2 regions of the Arthrobacter sp. AG258 genome follow, and region 2 is predicted to be linked to the other one. Evidence: predicted binding sites of a transcription regulator. Region 2 holds the regulator's gene; the other holds the start of a gene.

Region 1 (10,664 bases), on a different contig from region 2:
TGCGCATGGTGCCCACAGCGGCTTCCATAGCGGCAACGATCCGCTCAATGGCGTCCGCAGTGCTGATCAGCCCGTCAGGGAACTGGGCCAGGCTGGTGGTTTCGGCAACGGTGGAGCTGCGGCCGTCCGGGAGGGCGTGCAGGGCGCGCATCCGCTCGGCAGTATCGTCGGCGAACTGGCGGGCAGCGTCAACAATCTCATCGAGCTGCAGGTGCAGGTCGCGGAAGTTGGTGCCCACGATGTTCCAGTGCGCCTGCTTGCCCTGGATGTGGAGTTCGATCAGGTCGGCCAGGACTGCCTGCAGATTGTTGGTCAGTGTCGGTGAAGCTTTCATGCATCCTCCTCAAGTGGTCCAATATGGCTGACGCTACCAGCCGTGGGCTGCCCCGCGGCCGGCAATCCGGAAATTTCTCAGTGAGCTTACTAATTGTGGAAATCAGTCATAAACGAATGTGGTTCATATTGCGTCTTGCATCACAGGGCCGGCACCCTCATACTAAATGAACGCCATTCATATAGTGACCTCCGTCTCACAGCCTTTCAGAAAGTGGTGCCATGACAGAGACAATCCGCACCAGTACCTCCAAATCCGGCCCCCACGCCCACGCACCGTCCACGGGCGGCGTCAGCGCCAAGGGACTCAAGGGCGGGCAGCTCGGCCTGCTGGCCGTCGTCGTCCTGGGCATCTCAACCATTGCCCCCGCCTACACGCTTACCAGCGCGCTTGGACCCACCGTCAACGAAGCCGGGCTCCAACTGCCAGTGATCTTCCTGATCGGTTTCATCCCCATGATCCTGGTCTCGCTCGCCTACCGGGAACTCAACGCCGATTCCCCGGACAGCGGCACCACCTTTACCTGGGTCACCAAAGCGTTCGGCCCCTGGATCGGCTGGATGGGCGGCTGGGGCCTGCTGGCCGCCAACATCATCGTGCTGTCCAACCTGGCCGGCGTCGCCGTCGACTTCTTCTATCTCTTCCTGTCCCAGGTCACAGGCTCCGCCGAGCTGGCAGACCTGGCGGACAACAAGGCGCTCAACGTCGTCACGTGCTTCGTGTTCGTGGCACTGGCCGTCTGGGTCAGCTACCGCGGCATGCACACCACCAAAATGGTGCAGTACAGCCTGGTGGGATTCCAGCTGCTGGTGCTGGGCCTCTTCGTCGCCATGGCATTCGCCAACTGGTCCACCTCGGAGACCGCCATCCCGTTCAGCTGGGACTGGTTCGACGTCACCAAAATCGAGACCTTCGGCCAGGTTGCCGCCGGCATCTCCCTGTCGATCTTCGTGTACTGGGGCTGGGACGTCTGCCTGACGGTTAATGAGGAAACCGCCAACGGCAAAAAGACCGCCGGCGTGGCAGGCACCCTCACCGCGGTCATCGTCCTGGCCATCTACCTCCTGGTCAGCATCGCCACCATGATGTTCGCCGGCGTGGGAGATACCGGCAACGGCTTGAACAACGCCGAGAACCACGAGAACATCTTCACGGCGCTGGCCTCCCCCATCATGGGCCCGTTCGCCATCCTGATGTCCCTGGCGGTGCTCTCCAGCTCGGCTGCTTCCCTGCAGTCCACGTTCATGTCACCGTCCCGCAGCCTGCTGGCGATGGCCCACTACGGCGCCCTGCCGGAACCCTTCAGCCGGATCAGCCGGAAGTTCGCAACGCCGGGCTTCGCCACCATTGCTGCCGGCGTCGTCTCCGCCGGGTTCTACGCGGTGATGCATGTGGTCAGCGACAACGTCCTGAACGACACCATCCTGGCGCTGGGCCTGATGATCTGCTTCTACTACGGCCTCACCGCACTGGCCTGCACCTGGTATTTCCGGCACAGCCTGTTCAACAGCGTGCGCCACTTCGTGTTCAGGCTGGTCTGCCCGGTGGTGGGCGGCGTGGGGTTGTTCGTGGTCTTCGTCCAGACCGCCGTGGACAGCCTGGCGCCCGAGTTCGGCAGCGGTTCCGAGGTCTTCGGCGTGGGCCTGGTGTTCATCCTGGGCGTAGGCATCCTGGCCCTGGGCGCCGTCGTCATGCTGGTCATGTCCCGCACGCACCCGGGCTTCTTCCGCGGCGAAACGCTCAAGAAGGATACGCCCGCCCTGGTAGTCCCGGAATAGGGCGAAGCGTTCACGAAAAGGTGCCGTGCCCCCAACCGGGCACGGCACCTTTTCCGTTGTCACGGAGGGGTATTTTGGTAACGACGGCGGCCGGAGACACAGCAGCGCCGGCCGCCCCGGAGGGGCAACCGGCGCCGGGAAGAACGGGTGGGGCTCAGCCTTCGCAGTCGCGGCAGTACTTCAGGCCGTCCTTTTCGCGGGCCACCTGTGACCGGTGGCGGACCAGGAAGCAGGACGAGCAGGTGAACTCGTCGGACTGCTCGGGAACCACAATGACGGTGAGTTCCTCGTTGGACAGATCGGCGCCGGGGAGGTCGATGCCTTCAGCGGTGTCATTCTCGTCGACATCGATGACTGCGGTCTGCGCGTTGCCGCTCCGGGACGCCTGGAGGGCCTCCAGGGAGTCAGCGGGAGACTCCTCTTCCTGCTTGCGTGGAGCATCGTAATCGGTAGCCATTAGCATGTTCACTTTCGTTGCTGCACAGCGCCATTTCAGGCACCTCAGTGAAGCAGTTTAGGGCATCATCCGGGCCCCGGCGCAATAGTGTGGCCAAGCAGACATTCAGTTGCCGCCGGACACCCTTCCCAGGTGTTCGGAGCGGGCATGGTCGGCGCCGACGGAGACTCCACTCAAGGCGGGAAGCCACCCCCACCGGGTGGCATCGGCCATGGCGCCGGCGGCCTCGGACTCTGATTCGCAGGTAAAGGTAGCAATGGCCCAGTCGCGGAGCCGGGTGAGCAAGGTAGCCGTCATGCCTGAAACCTACGCAGCAATTGTTGTGGCCACGTTTCGCGGCGGTCTCCCCCGGATTAATTCCAGCCTTCCTGCTGCTTCAGCAGGGCGGGGCCGTGCTGCTGCGCAGGATGAGCTCAGGTTCCACCACCAGCGTCCTGGGCCCTTCCGCACCGCCGAGTACCCCGAGCATCATGTCCATGCAGCGACGGCCCAGCTCTTCGAAGTCCTGCCGGACCACGGTCAGCGGAGGGCTGAAGTATGCCGATTCGGGCTGGTCGTCGAAGCCCACCAGGGAAACGTCCGTCGGCACCTCCAAGCCTGCTTCGTTCAGGGCGCGCAGGATCCCCAATGCCATCTGGTCGTTGCCCACGAAGAGGGCCGTGGCGCGCCGGTCAGCAGCCAGCCGACGGCCAATGGCGTAGCCGCTGCCCGCACTCCAGTCTCCCTCGACCAGGAGATCCGCCTCGAGCCCGGCGGCTTCCAGGGCGGAACGCCAGCCGTCGGACCGCGCCACGGCGTCAATCCAGTCCTGTGGCCCGGCGACATGCCCGATCCGGCGGTGGCCCTGCGCTATGAGGTGCCGGACGGCCAGTTTGGCTCCCTTGCGCTGGTCCACCCGGACACCGCCAACGGCGTCATTCCCGTCGGACCCCACGGCCACTACCGGCACTCCGATAGCGAGTTCCGCCAAGGCCGCCAACGTGGCCAGGTGCGGAACAATCACGACGATCCCGTCCACCGCTTGGTCCAGGAAGTGCCTGACCGCGTCCAGGATGGTGTCCCTGGTGACTTCCCGCAGCGCAGCGACGCTGACAAAATATCCCGCGTCCCGCGCGGCCCGTTCAACTCCCAGCAAGGTGTTGGCCGGGCCGTACTGCGACAACTCGCTGCCCAGGACGCCGATGGTCTGCGAGCGCCGGGTGACCAGGCTGCGTGCTGCTGTATTGCGGCGGTAGCCGAGTTCGGCAATCGCCGCTTCCACCTTGTGCCGGGTCTCCTTGCTGACGTTGGGGTGCTTGTTGACCACCCGCGAGACGGTTTGGTGCGAGACCCCGGCCAGCCCCGCCACGTCCTCAAGCCTTGGCAGCCGCCGCCGGGGCCGGTAGCCGGGCTGCGCCACGGAATCAGATCCCGCCGGCGAGTTTGTAGTAGGCGGCGTTCCAGTTCAGGTCCTTCTTGAACTGGCGGATGGTGGTGCCCTCGTCGATGGTCAGGAGTTCGGTCTTGGCGATCTCGGCGAAGTCCTCGAACACCTCCATGCCCACCTGGGTGGAGAGCACGGTGTGGTGGGCGGCGCCGGCCGTGAGCCAGGCGGCGGCGGACGTGGCGAAGTCCGGCTTCGGCTGCCAGAGCGCGCGGGCCACGGGGAGGTTGGGCAGCGGCTGGTCCAGGGGAACCACGTCGACGGCGTTGGCCACCAGGCGGAAGCGGTCCCGCATGTCGGACAGGGCGACGACGACGCCCGGGGAGGCATCGGCGTCGAACACCAGCCGGACCGGGTCCTCTTTGCCGCCGATGCCCAGCGGGTGGATTTCCAGGCGCGGCTTCGACGCCGTGAGCGAGGGGCAGACCTCCAGCATGTGGGCGCCCAGGATCTTCTCCGCGCCCGGTTCCAGGTGGTACGTGTAGTCCTCCATCAGGGAGGCGCCGCCGGGCAGGCCGGCACCCATCACCTTCGCGGCGCGCACCAGGATGGCGGTCTTCCAGTCGCCTTCGGCGCCAAAGCCGTACCCGGCGGCCATGAGCCGCTGCACGGCGAGGCCGGGCAGTTGGCGGAGGGCCCCCAGGTCTTCGAAGGAGGTGGTAAACGCGGCGGAGCCATTGGCTTCGAGGAAGCTGCGCAGGCCCAGCTCGATCCGGGCGCCGTACCGCAGCGATTCATGCCTGGCCGCGCCTGCGCGGAGCTCCGGCACCACGTCGTACAGGTCCTCGTACTCGGCCACCAGGGCGTCGACGTCGGCCTCCGCCGCGCCGTGCACGGCGTCCGCGAGCTCATTGACGGACCACGTGTTCACCGCGACGCCGAAGCGCAGCTCGGCCTCGGTCTTGTCGCCTTCGGTGACGGCGACGTTGCGCATGTTGTCGCCGAAGCGGGTCAGCTTCAGGGTTCGGACGGCGGCCCAGCCGGCGGCCGCGCGCTGCCAAGACCCCACCTGGCGTGCCACCTCGGGGTTGGAGACGTGCCCGACGACGGTCTTCCGGGCGATGCCAAGGCGGGACTGGATGTACCCGAACTCCCGGTCGCCGTGCGCGGCTTGGTTCAGGTTCATGAAGTCGAAGTCGATGTCCGCCCAGGGCAGGTCGCGGTTGGCCTGGGTGTGCAGGTGCAGCAGTGGCTTGCGCAGGAGGTCCAGGCCGGAGATCCACATCTTGGCCGGGCTGAAGGTGTGCATCCAGGCCGTCACGCCGATGACTGAGTCATCGGCGTTCGCTTCCAGCGCGGTCCGGCGGATGGCATCCGAGTCGGTCAGGACCGGCTTCCAGACGATCTTTACCGGGACGGCGGAATTGGCGTTCAGCTGGTTCGCGATCTCCTGGGACTGGGCGGCCACCTGTTTGAGGACTTCCTCCCCGTAGAGGTGCTGGCTGCCGGTGAGGAACCAGACCTCGTGGCCGTCCAGGGTGGTGTTTGCGGCGGTGTTCATGCGTACTCCTGTTAAAGGTTTGGGGATTACTGCCCGTAGACGTTTTGGTAGCGGGCGTAGAGCGAGTCGATATGGCCTGCGTCGATCGGGAGGGGTTCACCGAGCTGCCGCGAGATATGGACAGTGCGGGCCACTTCCTCGCACATCACGGCGGCCTTCACGGCGGAACGGGCATCCTTGCCGATGGTGAAAGGGCCGTGGTTCTGCATCAGGACCGCCGGTGAGTTCGAGTTTTTCAGGGTCTCCACAATGCCGTGGCCGATCGAATCGTCGCCGATCAGCGCGAACGGGCCCACCGGGATGGAACCGCCGAACTCATCCCCCATCATGGTGAGCACACAGGGGATGGCCTCACCCCGTGCGGCCCACGCGGTGGCATAGGTGGAGTGCGTGTGCACCACCCCGCCCACCTCGGGCATGTGCCGGTACACATAGGCGTGCGCGGCGGTGTCGGACGACGGCGAGAGCGGCGGGTTGCCCCAATCGACCGTGCCGCCGCCACCAACATTGGTGCCCCTCACCGGCGTGCCGTGCAGGTCGGTCACGACCATTTGCTCCGGGGTCAGGTCCTGGTAGCTGACGCCGGACGGCTTGATGACCATCAGGTCGGTGCCGGGCACCCGGGCCGAGACGTTGCCCGCAGTCCACACCACCAGTTCGTACCGCGTCAACTCAGCGTGCAGGGCGCATACGTCTTCCCGGATCCGGGCGATGGTTTCCAGGAGGCCGGTTCCGGCGCCTGTTTCGGCGGTCATGCGGACACCCCCAGGGTTGCTTTGGCGGCGACGCCTGCTCCGGGCCGGGCCACTTGGGCGGCCCGTCGCTGGATAGCCTTAAGCCGGTGCATCACGTCGTTGCTGCCCCGGCCAAAGTAATCATGGAGGGTTTTGTACTCCGTGAAGAGTTCCTCGTATGCGGCCACGTTTTCCGGGATTGGAGTGTAGACCTCCCCGGGTTCGGCGCCCATGGCCGCTGCGGCCTGGCGGATATCCGCATAGTGGCCGGCCGCGACGGCGGCGTGAATCGCCGACCCCAGGGCCGGGCCCTGTTCCGAGCCGATAGTGGAAAGCTGCAGGCCGGTGGCATCTGCGTAGATCTGCATCAGGAGCCTGTTCTTGAGCAGGCCGCCGGCCACGATGAATTCCTTGACCGGAACCCCGGCGTCGCGGAAGGCGTCCACGATGGTGCGGGTTCCAAAGGCTGTGGCTTCCAGAAGCGCCCGGTAGGTGTCCTCGGGCCTGGTGGCGAGCGTCTGGCCCACCACGATGCCGGAGAGCTCGTGGTCCACCAGGACCGAGCGGTTGCCGGAATGCCAGTCCAGGGCTATCAGCCCGTGCTCCCCGATGGCCTGCCGCGAGGCCAGTTCGGTGAGGTATTCGTGGATCCCCAGACCGGCAGCTTCGGCCGCCTGGTGGTATTCGGGCGGAACTCCGTATTTCGTGAACCAGCCGAAGATGTCTCCCACGCCCGACTGGCCCGCCTCGTAGCCCCACAGGCCGGGAACGATGCCGCCGTCAACGGCCCCGCACATTCCCGGTACTTCACGCAGTTCCGTGCCGTTCATGACGTGGCAGGTGGAGGTGCCCATGATGGCCACCAGTTGGCCCGGTTCCACCGCCTTCGCTGCCGGGGCCGTCACATGGGCGTCAACGTTTCCCACGGCCACGGCAATGCCCTCCGGCAGCCCGGTCCAGGCTGCGGCCTCCGCGGTCAGTGTGCCGGCGGCGTCACCCAGCCGACCGATGGTGTGCTCGAGTTTGGAGCTGACGAAGTCCTTGAACTCCGGGTTCAGGGCGGCCAGGAAGTCCTCCGAGGGGTAGCGCCCGTCCTGGTAGATGCCCTTGTAGCCGGCCGTGCAGGCATTGCGGACATACCTGCCGCACAGCTGCCAGACGATCCAGTCCGCCGCCTCCACCCAGCGGTCCATTGCGGCGTAGGCTTCGGGGTCCTCTTCCAGCAGCTGCAGCCCCTTGGCGAATTCCCACTCCGAGGAAATCAGCCCCCCATACCTGGGAAGCCAGTCCTCGCCACGTTCGGCGGCGAGCCGGTTGATCCGGTCGGCCTGCCCCTGCGCCGCGTGGTGGCGCCACAACTTCACGTACGCGTGCGGCCGGTTGGCATAGCCCGGCAGTTCGTTCAGTGGGGTGCCGTCGGCCATGACAGGCACCATGGTGCAGGCGGTGAAGTCCGTGGCAATACCGACGACGGCCGCCGGGTCGATCCCGGCGTCGGCCACCGCTGCCGGGACGGCAGTGCGAAGCACCTCCCGGTAGTCGTTGGGCACCTGGAGCGCCCATTCCCCGGGAAGCCGGGCCCCGTCGTCGCCCGCTGTGTCACGTGGCAGGACGTCGGTGACCACGGCGTGCGGATACGCATGGACCGCGCTGCCGAGCTCCTTCCCGTCGCGGACACGCACCACCACGGCACGGCCGGAAAGTGTTCCGTAATCCACGCCGACGACGCAGTGGTCAGGGTTGGAACTGAAGGATGTATCTGGCATTCGGTTGCCTCCGCCCGGGAGGCAGGGGCCTCATTGCCGGGGTTGTCTAGGGGTCACGGTCTAGCTAAGCGCTGCAGCAAGTGTGAACGCTAACAAAGCAGAAGTCAATGAAATTGAAGCAGGTTCATGCACTTGATAGCCGCCTCTTGTTAGCGTTCACAAATCAGTCTATATTGAACCGACACATCAACAATGTGGCCAGGACCAGGGAGCATCGCTGCTGCCTCGTCCAATAACACTTCGCGGCAGTGCTGCCGCGGAAGGAGAAAATGGTGAGAATCAAAAAAATCGTGGGCGCGGTGGCCCTTGTCCTCGCGCTGACGGTGGGCGCCACCGGTTGCGGCTCACGTGGCGCGGCAACCGAATCCAGCGGCGCGGCGAAGCCCGCCGACTCGCTGGTTGGGATCTCGATGCCCACGCAGACATCCGAGCGTTGGATTGCCGATGGCGCCAACGTCGAGAAGTCGCTCAAGGACCTTGGCTACAAGACAGACCTCCAGTTCGCCAATGACGACATCCCAACCCAGGTCTCGCAGATCGAAAACATGCTGACCAAGGGCGCCAAGGCGCTGATCATCGCCGCCATTGACGGCACCACCCTGACCGATGTCCTGGCCAAGGCCAAGGAGCAGAACGTCAAAGTGATCGCGTACGACCGCCTCATCAACGGCACCCCGAACGTGGACTACTACACCACGTTCGACAACTACACGGTCGGCGTCCAGCAGGCCACCTCGCTGCTGACCGGCTTGGGACTCCTTGACGCCAGTGGCAAGAAAGTGGACGGCAAGGGTCCGTTCAACGTCGAACTCTTCGCCGGAAGCCCTGACGACAACAACGCCAACTTCTTCTGGACCGGCGCCATGGACACCCTCAAGCCGTACATGGATGCCGGCACCTTGAAGGTCCCCAGCGGCCAGACCAAGTTTGAACAGGCCGCGATCCTCCGCTGGCAAGCACCCGTGGCGCAGAAGCGCATGGAGGATATCCTCACGTCCGCCTACAGCTCAGGTACCAAGCTGAACGGCGTCCTGTCCCCCTATGACGGACTGTCCATCGGCATCATCTCGGCCCTCACCAGCACCGGCGGCTACGCCAAGGGAAGCCTGCCGGTCGTCACGGGCCAGGATGCCGAGAAGGGCTCCGTGAAGTCCATCGTTGCTGGCGAGCAGTACTCCACCATCTTCAAGGACACCCGGCAGCTCGGCGCCCAGGCGGTCAAGATGGTGGACGCCGTCCTCAAGGGCCAGGAACCGGAAACCAATGACACCAAGACCTACAACAACAAGGTCAAGGTTGTCCCGGCTTACCTGCTGAAGTCCGTGATCATCACCAAGGACAACTACAAGAAGGAACTGATCGACTCGGGTTACTACACCGACGCCGACGTCAAGTAGACAGCCGGGGGCTGCGGCCGGCCGTCCGGCCGCAGCCCCTCCCGCAACCTCCTGCAGCAGCAGGAAGGCCAAGATTCGACCAGTCAGTGGGAATTGACGATGAACACACCCATTCTTCAAATGCGAGCAATCACCAAGACGTTCCCGGGCGTGAAGGCGCTGCAGGATGTCACCCTTGATGTGAACCGTGGAGAAGTCCATGCCATCTGCGGTGAGAACGGCGCCGGCAAATCAACGCTCATGAAGGTGTTGTCCGGCGTATACGCGCACAACACGTTCGACGGGGAAATCCTGTTCGAAAACGAACCCTGCAATTTCGCCAGCATCTCGGACAGCGAGAAGCGGGGCATCGTGATCATCCACCAGGAACTCGCGCTGAGCCCGTACCTTTCCATCGCCGAGAACATCTACCTCGGCAACGAACAGGCCACCAAGGGATGGGTGGACTGGCGGAAGACCAACCTGGAGGCAGCAAAACTGCTGGCCCGCGTGGGACTCGATGAGAACCCCGTCACCCCGGTACAGCACATCAGCGTGGGCAAGCAGCAACTCGTGGAAATCGCCAAAGCGCTGTCCAAGGAAGTGAAGCTGCTCATCCTGGACGAGCCCACGGCCGCCCTCAACGATGAGGACTCCGGCCACCTGCTGGACCTGATCCTCCACTTGAAGGGCCAAGGCGTCACCAGCATCATCATCAGCCATAAGCTCAACGAGATCCGCAAGGTGGCAGACGCTGTCACCATCATCCGCGATGGCAAGACCATTGAGACCCTTCGGCTCGATGAAGGCCAGATCACCCAGGAGCGGATCATCCGTGGCATGGTGGGCCGCGACCTTGAGAGCCTCTACCCGGAACGCGAGCCGAACATCGGCGCGGAAGTCCTCCGGATCGAAGACTGGTCCGTCCGCCACCCGCAGGACCACGCCCGCATGGTAGTCAGCAACGCCAACCTGCACGTCAGGAAGGGCGAAGTCGTGGGCCTTGCCGGGCTCATGGGCGCCGGCCGGACGGAACTGGCCATGAGCGTGTTTGGCCGCACTTACGGCACGGCCACCTCAGGCAAGGTTTACAAGTACGGCGAGGAGATCAATACGTCCACCGTCTCGGACGCGATCAGGCACGGCATTGCCTACGCCACGGAGGACCGCAAGCACTACGGCCTGAACCTGATCGAGGACATCAAGCGCAATATCTCGCTGGCATCGCTGCGCAAGCTCGCGAAGCGCGGATTCGTCGACAAAAACCAGGAGACCGTGGTAGCTAACGGCTACCG
Region 2 (10,664 bases):
AACGCGGGGTGGACGGCACCATCCGGTACCTGCGCAACATGGGCGGGCTCTGGCTGCTCAGCGAATGCCAGCGGACCTGGGCCTTGGAGGGCTTCCGGCCGGAACTGACCGCCCTGCTCACGGCGGCCGCGGCCCTTCCTGCCGGTGGTCCGGAAGTGAACGCCGATGATCCCTACTTCATCGCTCCTGACAACATGCCCGAGCGCATCCGGGCGGCGGTCCGGCGCACCGGTGAGGTCCTGCCCGACGATCCTGCGGCGATCACCCGCTGCATCATGGACAGCCTCGCCAGTGGTTACGCCCGGACCATCACCGCGGCCGAACGCCTTGCCGGCCGTGCCGTGGAAGTGGTCCATGTGGTGGGCGGCGGTTCGCAGAACACCTTGCTCTGCCAGCTCACCGCCAACGCCACCGGACGTCCCGTCATCGCCGGACCCGTGGAAGCCACTGCCCTGGGCAACGTGCTCGTACAGGCCCGCGCGGCCGGGGCAGCCGCGGGCGGGCTGCCGCAGCTGCGCGAAATCATCGCGACGGGAACGAGCCTTCGCCGCTACGACCCCGCGCCCCTGCCCGTGAACGCCGCCAGGAATTGAGCCCATGAAGATCGCACTTTTCGCCACCTGCATCGTGGACGCCATGTATCCACGCGCCGCCCAAGCAACGGTGGCGGTCCTTGAACGCCTGGGCCACGAGGTGGTCTTTCCCCAGGGGCAGGCCTGCTGCGGGCAGATGCACGTCAACAGCGGCTACCTCAAGGAAGCCCTTCCCGTGGTGGCCAACCACGTGCGGGCCTTCGAATCCGAAGATTACGACGTCGCCGTGGCGCCGTCCGGTTCCTGCGTCGCCTCGGTGAAGCACCAGCACCCCATGGTGGCCCGGCACGCGGGGGACGCCGCCCTGGAAGAGCGGGCTGACGCCGTCGGAAAGAAGACCTACGAACTCTCGGAACTCCTGGTGGACGTCCTGGGCGTCACCAACCCGGCGGCGCAGCTGGGCTCTTACTTTCCGCACACCGTGACGTACCACCCGTCCTGCCACGGCATGCGGCTGCTCACGCTGGGTGACCGGCAGGCCGGGCTGCTGCGGGGTGTCAAGGGCCTGGAACTGGTGGACCTGCCGGAAGCGGACCAGTGCTGCGGCTTCGGCGGCACGTTCTCCGTGAAGAATGCCGACGTCTCATCCGCGATGCTGGCGGACAAAACAGCGAACATCCGCAGCACCGGTGCGTCCGTGTGCGCCGGCGGCGACTACTCGTGCCTGATGCACATCGGCGGTGGCCTGTCGCGGCAGGCAGACACCATAGGTACCCTCCACCTGGCGGAAATCCTTGCCAGCACCGAAACGGAACCGGTCGCGGTCCCCGGGCCCGCCGGGCGAACCGTCAAGGTGGTGGCCAAATAATGTCCCGCACCCCGATCGGGATGCCCGGCCTGCGCCCCGGCATCGGCAACCTGTTCGCCGAAGAGAAGTTTCCGTCCGCTGCCCGCCGCGAGCTCGGCAACAGCCAGCTGCGGAAGAACCTGAAGCACGCCACGTCCACCATCCGCGCCAAGCGCCTGGCCGTGACCGGTGAGCTGCCGGACTGGGAGGAACTGCGGGAGGCGGGCAGTGCCTTGAAGACCTCCGTCATGGCCCGGCTGCCGGAACTCCTGGAGGCTTTCGAAGCCAACGTCACCGCCCGCGGCGGAACGGTCCACTGGGCCCGCGACGCCGACGAGGCCAACGCGATCATCCACGGGCTGGTCACCGCCCAAGGCGTGGATGAGGTGGTCAAGGTCAAGTCCATGGCCACCCAGGAAATCGGCATGAACGAGTACCTGGAAGAGCGCGGCATCTCGGCGTTCGAGACCGACCTTGCCGAGCTCATCGTCCAGCTGGGCCACGACAAGCCCAGCCACATCCTGGTCCCGGCGATCCACAAGAACCGCACTGAGGTCCGCGACATCTTCCTCCAGGAAATGCCCGGCGTCGATCCCGGCCTCACGGACGAACCCCGCCGGCTGGCCATGGCCGCCCGCGCCCACCTGCGGGCCAAGTTCCTCACCGCGAAGGTGGCAGTCTCCGGCGCCAACTTCGGCATCGCCGACTCCGGCACGCTGGGTGTGGTGGAGTCCGAGGGCAACGGCCGGATGTGCCTGACCCTCCCCGAAACCCTGATCACGGTCATGGGCATCGAGAAGCTGCTTCCCACGTTCTCCGACCTTGAAGTCTTCCTCCAGCTGCTGCCGCGCTCCTCCACCGGCGAGCGGATGAACCCGTACACCTCACTGTGGACCGGCGTGACCGAGGGCGATGGTCCGTCGAATTTCCACGTGATCCTGCTGGACAACGGCCGCACCAATGCCCTGGCCGACGAGATGGGACGCTCAGCGCTCCACTGCATCCGCTGCAGCGCCTGCATCAACGTCTGCCCGGTCTACGAGCGGGCAGGCGGCCACGCCTACGGCTCCACGTACCCTGGCCCCATCGGCGCCATCCTGTCGCCGCTGATGACCGGCATCGAGGCGGAAGAGAACGGCTCGTTGCCGTATGCGTCCTCGCTCTGCGGCGCCTGCTACGACGCCTGTCCGGTGAAGATCAACATCCCGGACATCCTGGTCCACCTGCGCGGCAAGGACGTGGACGCCCACCGCGGCGGCCTGCCGTCCCAGCTGGACGTGGGACTCAAGGCCGCCTCTTGGGCGCTCTCCGACGGACGCCGCCTGGCCGCCGTCGAAAAGCTCCTGCCCCTGGGCCGGGCCGCCGCCGGACGGGACAAGAAGATCAAGAAACTGCCCGGCCTCGCCGCCGGCTGGACCCAAAGCCGGGACATCCCGGCGCCCCCGGCGCAGTCCTTCCGTGACTGGTGGGCCAAGGAGCACAAGAGACCATGAGCACCCGGGAACAGATCCTTGCGGCCGTCCGCACCGCACTCAAGGACGCCCCCGCCGTCCCGGACATCCCCCGGAAGTACCGGCTGGACGGGGAGGCCGACGCGCAGCAGCGCATCGACGTCCTGGTGGACCGGTTGGAGGACTACAAGGCCGGAGTCACCGTGGTGGACGAAGACGCAGTCCCCGCCACCATCCGGGACCTCCTCGCCGGGGCCGGCTCCTACGTGGTTCCCGCCGGCCTGGACCCGGCCTGGCTGGCCTGGGAGACAGACACCAGCAGGATCAGGTACGACGGCGGCGCGCACGGAGCGAGGTCCGTCACCGAGCTCGACGCAACAGACGCCGTGGTGACCGCCAGTGCGGTGACCGTGGCGGAATCCGGGACCATCATCCTGGACGGCAGCCCGGACCAGGGCCGCCGCGCCATCTCGCTCATCCCGGACCACCACGTCTGCGTGGTGCGCAGCCGGGACGTCACCGCGATCCTGCCCGAAGCGCTCCGCCGCCTGGACGGAACAAAGCCCCTCACCATGATCAGCGGACCGAGCGCAACCTCGGACATCGAGCTTGAACGCGTCGAAGGCGTCCACGGGCCCCGGCGGCTGGATGTCGTCATCATCCGGTGAAGCTGAAGTAGGCTGCAACCAGGCCGCCAACCACCCCTGACAGAACGGACAACGATGCCCCTCTTCGACCTGCCCCTGGCCCAGCTGCGCAGCTACACTTCCGACGTCACGCCGCCGGAGGACCTGGGCGCGTTTTGGGACGCCACCCTCGAAGAAGCCAGGGCCTTCCCCTTGAACGCCGCGTTCGAACCGGTGGAGAACCACCTGACGGTCATCGACACGTTCGACGTCACCTTTTCCGGCTACGGCGGGGCGCCGGTCAAGGGCTGGCTGCACCTGCCCGCCGCCCGGGAAGACGGCACCAGGCTGCCCGTGGTGGTGCACTACGTCGGCTATTCGGGCGGCCGGGGCCTGGTCAACCAGGACACCCGCTGGGCCCAGGCCGGCTACGCGCATTTCATCATGGACACCCGCGGCCAGGGGTACGGCGGCACCCTGGGGGACACTCCGGACCCGCACCCCTCCGCCGGGGACGTAGCGCACGCGGGCCTGATGACCCGGGGCCTGGCGAAGCGCGAGGACTACTACTACCGGCGCGTCTACGTGGACGCCTTCCGCGCCGTGGAGGCAGCCCAGGCCCACCCCGCCGTCGATCCAGCCAAAGTGGTCCTCGCCGGAGTCAGCCAGGGCGGCGGCATCGTGGTGGCCACGGCGAGCCTCACTGCGGGACGGCTCGACGGCGTCATCGCCGCCCTTCCCGACGTCCCCTTCCTGCAGGACTTCCCCCGCGCCATCGACATCACCCCGCGCGGGCCCTACCCGGAGATCGCCCAGTTCCTGGCGCGCCACCGCGACCGGTACCAGCACGCACTCGGGGTCCTGAACTACTTCGACGGCGTCAACCTGGCCCGGTACGCCACGGCACCGGCGCTCTACTCGGTGGCCCAGATGGACGACATCTGCCCGCCGTCCACGGTCTTCGCCAGCTTCAACGCCTACGGCTCCCGGACGTCCGGGGCATCCTCCACCGGGGCGGCCAAGGAGATCGAGGTGTACCGGTTCAACAACCATGAAGGCGGCCAGGAACACCACTGGATCCGGCAGCTGCAGTACCTGCGCAAGCTCCTGGGGTAGGCCGGCGCGGGAATGTGACGGACGCTGATTTTGCGGCGGCGGACGGCCGGGCTTATGGTCTTTTCCATGACTAACCGTTGGTATGCGTATTTTTCGTTGGCTCTGGAGGGGCCCGCGTCTAACTGACACGCATCCAGCATTCCTTCAGAGCCAACAGGGCAGAGATCATTCTCTGCCCTTCGCCGTTTCTCCGGCGGGTTCTGAAATCCGGGCCCGCTTCCCATCTGGAACAGGACCCGAACATGAGCACCGCAACAGCAGCAGCCGCCAACGCCGGCACCACAACCACCTCGAACCTGCGCGTCAGCGAATTCACCGCGCTGCCCACCCCTTCCGGGCTCCTCGCCGAACTGCCCCTTGACGCCCGGGCGGCTGACGTCGTCGAACGCGGACGCGACCAGGTCCGGGCCATCATGGACGGCGTGGACGACCGCCTGCTGGTCATCGTGGGCCCATGCTCCATCCACGACCCCAAAGCCGGCCTGGAATACGCCCGCCGGCTGGTCAGCCAGGCTGAAAAGCACAAGGAAGACCTGCTGGTGGTCATGCGGACCTACTTCGAAAAGCCCCGCACCATCGTCGGCTGGAAGGGCCTGATCAACGACCCCCGGCTGGATGGCAGCCACGACATGGTCACCGGGCTGCGCACCGCCAGGCAGTTCCTGCAGCAGGTGACCGCGCTGGGACTGCCCACCGCCACCGAATTCCTGGAGCCGATCAGCCCGCAATACATGGCGGACCTGATTTCCTGGGGTGCCATCGGCGCCCGCACCACCGAAAGCCAGATCCACCGGCAGCTTGCCTCCGGCCTGTCCATGCCCATCGGCTTCAAGAACGGGACCGACGGCGGCCTGCAGGTGGCGATCGACGCGTGCGGCGCCGCGGCGGCGGCGCAGGCGTTCCTGGGGATCGACGGCGACGGCCGGGCGGCACTGGTGGCCACAGCCGGGAACCCGGATACCCACGTCATCCTCCGCGGCGGACGCAAGGGCCCCAACTACTCAGCCGCCGACGTCGAACGGGCGTCCGGGGAGCTGGCCGGAAAGGGCCTGAACCCGCGCCTGGTGGTTGACGCCAGCCACGCCAACAGCGGCAAGAGCCATCACCGCCAGGCCGAGGTGGCGCTGGAGATCGGTGCCCAGCTTGAGGACGGGGGCGCCGCGGCGCAGGCGATCGCCGGGGTGATGCTGGAAAGCTTCCTGGTGGGTGGCGCCCAGAACCTGGACGTTGCCGAGCACGCGGCCGGCCGCTCCGAACTCGTGTACGGCCAGAGCGTCACCGATGCCTGCATGGACTGGGACGTTTCCGCCTCCGTGCTGGAGCAGTTGGCTGCCTCGGCGCGGAAGCGCCGGCAGGCGAAATAGTGGCTTTACCTACTTTCACATCTGCCACATGAACATCTAGAGTATCTATTTAGGTGATTGGTGGATGGCTCAGCATCGGAACACCGCATTGGCACGTACCTGGGGTCACTGTTGTCCATCCGTCAGCAAAGGAAAATAGGGAAATGTCGGCAGAACAGAACTTCTCCAACGCGAAGTTCCTGACCGTGGCTGAAGTGGCCGAGGTCATGCGCGTCTCTAAAATGACTGTTTACCGGCTGGTCCACTCCGGCGAAATGCCGGCAGTGCGGTTCGGCCGCTCCTACCGGGTACCTGAGAATGCCGTGGAGCAGTACCTCAAGGGTGCCGTGGTGGACGGTCACTCCGAGACAGCCTAAGGCAGCTTGTCCCAAGCCGCCTCCGATAGGCGGTACCCTGTTAAGGAACGTTTTACGTCATTGTAAGAATCTGTCAGTTGTCCAGTTCGTAGCTCTGTCCACGAACCATTTCCATCAGACAGGTACTGCATCTAGTTTGTAAGGAACTTTCGTGGGTTCAGTTATTAAGAAGCGTCGCAAGCGTATGGCCAAGAAGAAGCACCGCAAGCTGCTTCGCAAGACTCGTCACCAGCGCCGCAACAAGAAGTAGCAATACTTCGAACAGCGTGGAGAACGCCCGTCGCCTGCAAAGGCGGCGGGCGTTTTTTCGTGCGCTGGAGGCTACGGTGCGGGAACCTGCAGGCGGGGGCACGCAGACTCGCGGGATATCCAGACGCGCGTGAAAGCTAGCTACAGGCGCGGGCCGCGCATCCGGGCGAAACCCTTCCACAGCCCGTAGATGGCGCCGCCAAAGGTTGCCACCTTAAGCCCGAAGGTGGCGGCGCGGCGGCCGGCACGGAAATCGTAGACCGGCCAGTTACGGTCGCGGGCGTGCCGGCGGAGCTTGGCATCGGGGTTGATGGCCACGGGGTGGCCTACCAGGGAAAGCAGCGGAACGTCGTTATAGGAGTCGCTGTACGCCCAGCAGCGCTTCAGGTCCAGGTCCTCCTCGTCGGCGATGGCCTGGACAGCCACGGCCTTGGCCGAGCCATGCAGGATATCGCCCACCAAACGGCCGGTGTACATTCCGTCGGAGACTTCCCCGACCGTGCCGAGGGCGCCGGTCAGGCCCAGGCGGGTGGAAATGACCGTGGCAACTTCGATGGGCGTGGCCGTGACCAGCCACACCCGGCGGCCCACGCGCAGGTGCTGCTCGGCCAGGGCCTTGGCACCCGGCCAGATCCGGGAGGCGATCATTTCGTCATAGACCTCTTCGCCCAACGCCCGGATATCGTCAACGCTGATGCCCACAGCCAGGGTCAGGGCCGAGTCCCGGACGGCGTGGACATCATCCATGTTTTCACCGCGGGCCACAAACTTGAACTGTTTCCAGGCCATACCAGCCGCCTGCCTCAGGGTGAACGCCCCGCGCTGGTGCATTTTCCGGGCCACATGGAAGAGGCTGGCGCCGCGCATCAAGGTGTTGTCCACGTCGAAAAACGCCGCTTCACCGGGCTGCGGCGCAGTGACGGGCCGCGTGACTACGGCGACGTATTTCTCCTCGGGCATGGACTCGAGTCTAGTCAATAGGCCGGCCCGCCGCCGTCGGCGTCGCCCGCATGCCGCGAACGGCGATACCGTTAAGCCATGGCTACCCCCCGCGTCGTCCTGGTCACCAAAGCTGACTGCCACCTTTGCGAAGAGGCGCGCGACGCCGTCGGCCGGGTTACCGCCTCGTTGGGACTGACCTGGGCCGAAGAGTCGGTGGACCACCAGCCCGAGCTGCGCGAACGCTATGCCGAGGAAATCCCGGTGGTCCTGGTGGACGGGGTCCAGCGCGACTTTTGGAAAATTGACGAAGCCCGCCTGGAACGCGTGCTGCAGCGCGCCATGGCCCGGTAGGGGGAGGCCAATGACGTCCCTGGAACCAACGTCCCAGCCCGTCCCGGACCTTCCGGGCGCCACCGGTACGCCGGCCAAGCAGATCCCGCCCGCGGCGGTGGCCCGGCTGACCCTGTACCTCCGCGCCTTGAACACCTTGCTGGCAGAGGGCGTCGAGCGGGTCTCGTCCGAGTCATTGGCGGAGGCCTCCGGCGTCAGTTCCTCGACGCTGCGCAAGGACCTGTCCCATGTGGGGTCCTACGGCACCAGGGGAGTGGGCTATGAGGTGCAGTACCTCAGCCGCCATATCGCAGCGGCCCTTGGCCTCACGCACGACTGGAAAGTCGCGATCGTCGGCGCCGGAAACCTGGGCAAGGCCCTGGCCCGGTACGGCGGCTTCGAATCCCGCGGGTTCGACGTCGTGGCGATCTTCGACGCCGATCAGATGGTGGTGGGCAACGAGGTGGGCTGGCTGCGGGTCAGCGACGTGGCAGACCTTGAAACCGTCCTGCACCGCACCGGAGCCAACATGGTGGTGCTGGCGCTCCCGGCGGCTGTGGCCCAAGGCATCTGCGACCGCGTGGTGGCCGCAGGCGTGCACAGCGTCCTGAGCTTCGCGCCCGTGATGCTGCAGGTCCCGGAAGGCGTGAACCTCCGCAAGGTGGACATGGCCACCGAGCTGCAGATCCTGGCATACCACGCCCAGCGGGCACAGGCGCCGGGCCAGACCGCGTAAGGACCACCGGATAAAAGAAAACGGCCCGGGACGCTGCGAGGCGTCCCGGGCCGTTTTCCGTGGTGTGGCAGGCTGCTACCGGCCGTAGGGGTTTCCGAAGCCGCCGGCATACGGGTTGCCGAACTGCTGCTTCCGGAAGTACGGGGCGGCCGCGGGAAGGTAGAGCAGCACAATGGCCGCGATGCCCAGGACCGTGCCGACGGTGGCGAACGACGGAACCCCGAAGAGGCCCAGCACCGACAGGGCCGCCAGCACCGTCCCCAGGATGCGAGCCCAGTTCTTGCCCTTGCGGACGAAGAATGCCACCAGCAGGTACAGTCCGGCCCCGATGATGGCGAAGACCACCAGGGTTCCGGCGATGACGCCCTTGATGTCGTCGTACGTGATGCCCGCGTCGCTGGCCTTGACCTGCTGGTCAAAGGCCTGCCGGAATGCCGGATCATCAAGCTGGGTCAACCCGGTGAGCAGGGAGATGACGAAGATCACGGCGGCTGCGATCAGCATCCAAAAGGAAATGTTGACCAGTTGGGGGATGCCGGTGCTTGCCGCCGGCTGCGGCTGCTCCGACGGGTACTGGCCGTAGGGGGACTGGCCGTACGGCTGCTGTCCATAGGGCTGCTGCTGTCCGTAGCCGGGGGCCTGCGGGGCGTTCTGCCCGTACTGGGGCGGGTTCTGGCCGTACTGCGGGGCTGCCGGCGGCTGCGTACCGGGTGCGTTCTGTCCGTATTGCGGGGCGTTCTGCCCGTACTGCGGGGTGTTTTGTCCGTAGCGGGGCTGCTCGCCGGCCGGCTGGCCGCTGCCGGGCTGGTCGCTTCCGGATGGCGGATCGTGGGGCACGGGAGGCGGGACGGGAGGAGTACTCATGGGCGTTCCTTCTGCAGGTCGGGATCCGGGCGGGCTGCCGGGAATCGGTCCTGTGCCGCCCCCAGCATGGCTTAGGTCCACCGTACCCCCGGCAGCCCTGGTTGTGCGTGATTCCGCGGGGCCGTTCACGGTGCGACGGACCTTAAATGCGGCACCCCGGCACCAGGCGAAATGCCTGCTGCCGGGGTGGGCCGGAGCGGAATCAGGCTGCGGGAGCGATGAAGGCGAGCTCCAGGTTGATGGCAACCTTGTCGCTGACCAGCACGCCGCCGGTCTCCAGGACGGCGTTCCAGGTCAGGCCGAAATCCTTGCGGCTGATGGTGGTCTCCGCGGAGACGCCTGCGCGGGTGTTGCCGAACGGGTCAACGGCCACGCCGTTGAACTCGGTCTCCAGGGTTACCGGGCGGGTGACGCCCTTGATGGTGAGGTCACCGCTGAGCTCGTAGCTGTTGCCCTTTGCCACCAGGCCGTTGGAGACGAAGGAGATCTCCGGGAACTTCTCCACGTCGAAGAAATCCTCCCCCTTGACGTGGCCGTCGCGGTTGGCATCGCCGGAGTCGAAGCTGGCGGTCTTGATGGTGGCGTTGATCTTCGAGTCGGCCACATCCTCGACGAGGTCAAGCGTCGCGGCGGCTTCGGTGAACTGGCCGCGGACCTTGCTGATGCCGGCGTGACGGACGGTGAAGCCGATCTCGCTGTGGGAGTTGTCCAGGGTCCAGGTGCCGGTGGTGACGTCTGCGGGAAGTGCCATGATGATGCTCCTTGTTCGTAATGCCTGTTGGGGTCATGCAGTTGAACCTTCATCGGTTGAAGCCTCAACTAACTTGCTGCATCCAGTATAAACATGCATTTGCATCTTTTGTTCCCATGTTTGGAACATTTCTTCAGAAACTTAAGTTCTACTGTTTGTAGAAGATTTCGGATCGCACGCCATCTTTGAGAAACTGGTAAACATGCCCCAAGCCACTGTCCATCTGCTCCGCCACGGCGAGGTCCATAATCCCGACGGCGTTCTGTACGGACGGCTCCCCGAATTCCACCTCTCCGAACTGGGGCAGGAGATGGCCAGGACCCTCGCCGAGCACTTCCGGCAGCGTGCCGAGCAGGGCGCACGGATCACCTACCTGGCCGCGTCGCCGCTGGACCGTGCGCAGGAAACGGCACGGCCGACGTCGGAAGCCCTGCACCTGGAAATCCACACGGAGCCGCGGATTATCGAGGCGGAAAACTACTTCGAGGGCATGAAGGTC

What was found. The regulator Rex, encoded in region 2, represses fermentation and respiration genes when NADH is low (regulators of the CRP and FNR family bind a similar motif). The targets are predictions, from matches to a motif close to CTTGTGAANNNNTTCACAAG.
Region 1: araB (ribulokinase) is a predicted target of Rex. The motif match lies at 8,137-8,156, and genes of this name have one in related genera.

The regions. Positions count from the first base shown of each region.
Region 1 covers NZ_SOBI01000009.1:195,611-206,274, forward strand. The annotation lists gene DFO47_RS18220 (DNA starvation/stationary phase protection protein) at 1-334, opposite strand, end outside; gene DFO47_RS18225 (APC family permease) at 556-2,112, shown strand; gene DFO47_RS18230 (DUF4193 domain-containing protein) at 2,267-2,569, opposite strand; gene DFO47_RS18235 (hypothetical protein) at 2,675-2,866, opposite strand; gene DFO47_RS18240 (LacI family DNA-binding transcriptional regulator) at 2,946-3,968, opposite strand; gene araA (L-arabinose isomerase) at 3,973-5,493, opposite strand; gene DFO47_RS18250 (L-ribulose-5-phosphate 4-epimerase) at 5,520-6,248, opposite strand; gene araB (ribulokinase) at 6,245-7,993, opposite strand; gene chvE (multiple monosaccharide ABC transporter substrate-binding protein) at 8,263-9,390, shown strand; gene mmsA (multiple monosaccharide ABC transporter ATP-binding protein) at 9,490-10,664, shown strand, end outside.
Region 2 covers NZ_SOBI01000001.1:574,265-584,928, reverse strand. The annotation lists gene DFO47_RS02785 (rhamnulokinase family protein) at 1-593, shown strand, start outside; gene DFO47_RS02780 ((Fe-S)-binding protein) at 598-1,401, shown strand; gene DFO47_RS02775 (LutB/LldF family L-lactate oxidation iron-sulfur protein) at 1,401-2,873, shown strand; gene DFO47_RS02770 (LUD domain-containing protein) at 2,870-3,499, shown strand; gene DFO47_RS02765 (acetylxylan esterase) at 3,554-4,573, shown strand; gene DFO47_RS02760 (3-deoxy-7-phosphoheptulonate synthase) at 4,816-5,937, shown strand; gene DFO47_RS02755 (helix-turn-helix domain-containing protein) at 6,081-6,293, shown strand; gene DFO47_RS02750 (AURKAIP1/COX24 domain-containing protein) at 6,445-6,543, shown strand; gene DFO47_RS02745 (HAD-IB family hydrolase) at 6,684-7,502, opposite strand; gene DFO47_RS02740 (glutaredoxin family protein) at 7,581-7,835, shown strand; gene DFO47_RS02735 (redox-sensing transcriptional repressor Rex) at 7,846-8,550, shown strand; gene DFO47_RS02730 (hypothetical protein) at 8,626-9,414, opposite strand; gene DFO47_RS02725 (YceI family protein) at 9,617-10,165, opposite strand; gene DFO47_RS02720 (histidine phosphatase family protein) at 10,368-10,664, shown strand, end outside.